One region of the Picosynechococcus sp. NKBG042902 genome, then DNA from elsewhere that is predicted to be linked to it. Evidence: predicted binding sites of a transcription regulator. Region 1 holds the regulator's gene; the other holds the start of a gene.

Region 1 (2,203 bases):
AATCATTAACGCAGAATAAAGGCGATCGCCAAGCAGAATGCTTTACCCTGTACCATCTTCAAAAAAGTGGGACAGAAGATCTAACGCCTCTAACGTTACTTGTACCATTCCCAAATTTTCTTGACCGACTCTCCGGGGGAACTGCAATACTCCTTAACTTTGACCCCCCCTAAGGTGAAGATCCCCTAGCAATTCAGCCTTGGCATTCCCAAACGCAGCCAGAAAATGCTAGAAATGCTCACTTCTTAACTTTTTATCAGTAGCTTGACCATGACCAACCCTAGTTCTAACCCACAACTCCAGGCCGTCAGTCCCACGGTGTTTGCCCAGCGCGTCGCCACGACCGAATCTTTGCAACTCATTGATGTGCGTGAGCCCGATGAGCTAGAGATTGTCGCCCTCCCAGGCTTTACCAATTTACCCCTGAGTCAATTTGAACAATGGGCTGCCCGCATTGCCGTGGACTTTGACCCCCAGGCAGAAACCTATGTGCTTTGTCACCATGGTGTGCGTTCGGCGCAAATGTGTTATTGGCTGCAACAACAAGGTTTTACCCAAGTGATCAATATTGAAGGTGGGATTCACCTTTACACCCTCTCTGTGGATCAAAGCCTACCGCGCTACTAGGGAAGAATGAGCTATACTAACCCAAACTTAGACCTTAAATCTTTCTTAAGTTAAGCCAAGTTTTTTTACTATTTTTTTATATTTCTTAGTTATTGAAAGCACTACTGTCGGCGTATGGTTGCTCAGAAAATTCTTAATCCCCGTCACCAAAATATTTTTCGAGCAACGGTCAACCATTACATTTCCACAGCGGAACCCGTAGGCTCCAAAACCCTTGTGGAGGAATATGACTTTCAGGTCAGTTCTGCCACCATTCGTAATGTGATGGGCAAGTTGGAAAAGGCAGGTTTCTTGTATCAACCCCACATCTCGGCGGGACGAGTCCCCTCTGATTCCGGTTATCGCTTCTATGTGGACGAGCTCGTCACCCCCAATTCCCAGACCCGCAAACGAGCGAGCCAAACGTTACAGGAACAGACTGCCGCAGAGTATTGGGGACTAGATGCGACCCTCCAGCGGGCAACGCAAATCCTGGCGACGTTAAGTGGTTATATTGCTCTAATCACGGTGCCCCATCAAAACCATGCTCGCCTACGCTATCTGCAGTTGCTCCCCCTGGGGGATCAGAAGGTGATGATGATCGTGGTGACGGATAGCTATCAACCCCAATCGTTGTCCTTGACCCTGGACTGTGACCCCGATGAGCTAGAGATTTTATCGAATTTTTTGAATCACCATCTCCAGGGGCGATCGCTCCAAGAAATTGCCAGCCTTGATCCCCAGGCTTTAGACGAAGACTTTCACCATTGTCAGCTGTTATTGGAGACGATTTTGGGTAAGATTGCCCAGATTGTGCCTAATACGATTGCGACGCCGATTCTAGTACGGGGCATTTCGGAAGTGCTGCGGCAACCTGAGTTTTCCCAAATTGAGCAGTTACAAACCCTATTACACTTGCTAGAGGCGAAACAAGAACAGCTACTCCCGGTGGTTTTTAGTGGTTTACCAGGCGATCGCCCGACACTCATTCACATCGGCACCGAAAATCCCCTAGAACCCATGAAAACCTGCGCCCTTATTTCCACATATTATTACCAAGAAAAAACGCCCGTTGGTAGTGTTGCGGTGCTTGGCCCGACGCGGATGTTCTATGAAAATGCGATCGCCTTAGTTGAAGCTACAGCAGATTATCTGTCTGAGAATTTAAAAGCCGCTTTTTAAAGTTTAAGAATCGTAGGAAATAAGGATCAAATAATTCAATTTTTTGTTTTTTTGTTGATGGCGATCGCCATAATCTTTTTAGGGGAGTACCCATAGGGGATTTCATGGACTTTGACTTAGATATTCTTCTCTTTGCCCTAGTGCTGAGTATTGACTGTTTTTCCGTCGCCCTTGCACTAGGAGCACGCCATTTTTCCCGCAAGCGGGCCTTATTTTTTGCGCTCAGTTCAGGTTTCTCTGGTGGCGGCGCTATTTCCCTCGGTTTTCTCCTGGGTAATTTTGCCCAATACATCACCTTCTATGATCAAGGAATTGCTTTTATTCTCTTGATTCTCATCGGTGTTCACATGTGCTACAGCGCCTACCGAGAAATGCAAAAACTCCCAGGCGATGATGATGAATCCAGAAAAATTCA
Region 2 (2,203 bases), on a different contig from region 1:
ATGAAGGGATCTTCAAGAACCGCTTCCATTCGCTCGGTGTCGGTGACGAAGTAGGGGGAAGTGTAACCCTTGTCGAAACGCATCCCTTCGGTGATTTCGAGTTCGGTTTCCATGGATTTCCCTTCTTCGAGGGAGATCACACCTTCTTTACCGACTTTGTCCATGGCCTTGGCAATCATGTCACCAACTTCCTTGTCGTTCCCCGCAGAGATGGCACCGACTTGGGCGATCGCCGTCGAATCTTCTACCGGACGGGCTTGATCTTTGATGCGGCCAACGAGGAATTCAGTCGCTTTATCAATACCGCGCTTGAGGGCGATGGGGTTGGCACCAGCCGCAACGTTGCGGAGACCTTCTTTGACCATGGCATGGGCAAGAACCGTTGCTGTGGTGGTTCCGTCACCGGCCACGTCATTGGTTTTAGAAGCCGCTTGGCGAATCAAAGAAACACCGGTGTTTTCGATGTGGTCTTCGAGTTCGATTTCCTTGGCAATGGTCACACCATCATTCACGATCTGGGGTGCGCCAAATTTCTTTTCGAGCACAACGTTCCGACCTTTGGGGCCGAGGGTTACCGCAACAGCTTCAGCGAGGAGGTCGATCCCTTTTTCGAGGGCGCGGCGAGCATCTTCGTTGTAAATAATAGATTTAGCCATAATGATTGAATTTCTAGGTTGAGCGTTTTACGAGAAAAAATAGAAAAATCTGAAACGATTGCTTAGGTCAAACCTAAAAATAATTACGCAACGGTTGCGAGGATATCTTTCTCAGAAAGAAGCACGTAGTCATCACCACTGAGTTTGATATCAGTACCAGCGTACTTGGAGTAGAGAACTTTATCGCCAACTTTGACATCAACGGCGGAACGGCTACCGTCATCATTGCGCTTCCCTTCACCAACAGCCACAACTTCACCGATTTGGGGCTTTTCTTTGGCACTATCGGGGAGGAGGATCCCACCAGCAGTTTTCTCTTCAGATTCGCTGACCTTTACGAAAACGCGATCGCCGAGGGGCTTGAGGGTAGAAACATTGATGCTAATTGCTGCCATGGATAATTTCTCCAGATCAATAAACGACTAAATTTAGCTAGATTGAAGTTTAGCACTCTCAATCTCTGAGTGCTAATTTAGCGGAGAAAATTAAATCCAGACAACTCCTGATAATGTACGGGTTCCCGAACTTTAGATCGCTCCAAAAATTGAACTGTATTGCTTCTCAGGGGAAACCCTGACAGAGACAGCTTTATGTCCCTGCCATGACTCTAAAAATAAACAAGGATCTACTGTTTAACGATCGCCCCGAAATCTGCCAGAACCCGCGCGTGGTTCCGCAACAGCCCAAGGAGATTGAGGCGATTTTCCCGCACAGCAGGATCTTCTGCCATCACCAAAACACTATCCTCCCCATCAAAGAACCGCTCAACTGTGGGGGCCAGGGCCGCTAACCCATCGATCAGTTTTTGGTAATCCCGTTCGGTGCGGGCCGCTTCGGTGGTGGGCACGAGTTCCACTAAGCCGGCATAGAGATCGCGCTCGGAATTTTGCGCAAATTTCTCCGGGTTAATTACCCCTGTCGGATCGAGACTATCCGTGCTGAGGTTCCCCTTGGCGGCCAACTTTGCAGAACGGTTCACGGTGGCGTAGATTTTTGCGAGTTGACCATCGTCACGAATGCTCTGTAAAAAGGCAGCGCGATCGCCGACATCCAGTAAATCCGTTAAGGCCCGTTCAGTGTATTCTGCATCATCACCGAGCACCGCATTCACCAGGTCATAATCAATACCTTTTTCGTCCTGGAGCAGAGTCTGAATCCGCTGAATAAAGAAGCTTTGCAGGGCTTCGAGGGGAGAGGTTTTATCGGGGTGAGCCGTAACAAAATCCTTCGCACCCTGGGCTAACAGTTCTCCAAGGTCAATTTCAAGACCCGCGTCCCAAGCGACGGTAATAATTGCATTGGCCGCCCGTCGCAGTGCAAAAGGATCCGAGGAACCAGAAGGGATCATCCCCAGGCCAAAAATACTAAGCAACGTATCGAGGCGATCGCCCATGCCCACCACTTGACCCGCAAGGGTTTGGGGCAAAATATCATCGGCATTGCGGGGTAGATAATGCTCAAAAATTCCCTCGGCCACGGCGGGCGCTTCCCCACTGACCAGGGCATACTTTTGACCCATGATGCCTTGGAGTTCTGGGAATTCATAG

Evidence for each region. The regulator HrcA, encoded in region 1, represses chaperone genes, less so after heat shock. The targets are predictions, from matches to a motif close to TTAGCACTCNNANNNTNNGAGTGCTAA.
Region 2: a site for HrcA is predicted at 1,101-1,127, ahead of groES (co-chaperone GroES). Genes of this name have one in related genera too.

What each region holds. Positions count from the first base shown of each region.
Region 1 covers NZ_CAWLTV010000056.1:24,062-26,264, forward strand. Annotated here, with positions in the region: gene AACR41_RS02935 (rhodanese-like domain-containing protein) at 271-627, shown strand; gene hrcA (heat-inducible transcriptional repressor HrcA) at 742-1,788, shown strand; gene AACR41_RS02945 (manganese efflux pump MntP) at 1,893-2,203, shown strand, end outside.
Region 2 covers NZ_CAWLTV010000070.1:153,763-155,965, reverse strand. Annotated here, with positions in the region: gene groL (chaperonin GroEL) at 1-656, opposite strand, end outside; gene groES (co-chaperone GroES) at 740-1,051, opposite strand; gene glyS (glycine--tRNA ligase subunit beta) at 1,282-2,203, opposite strand, start outside.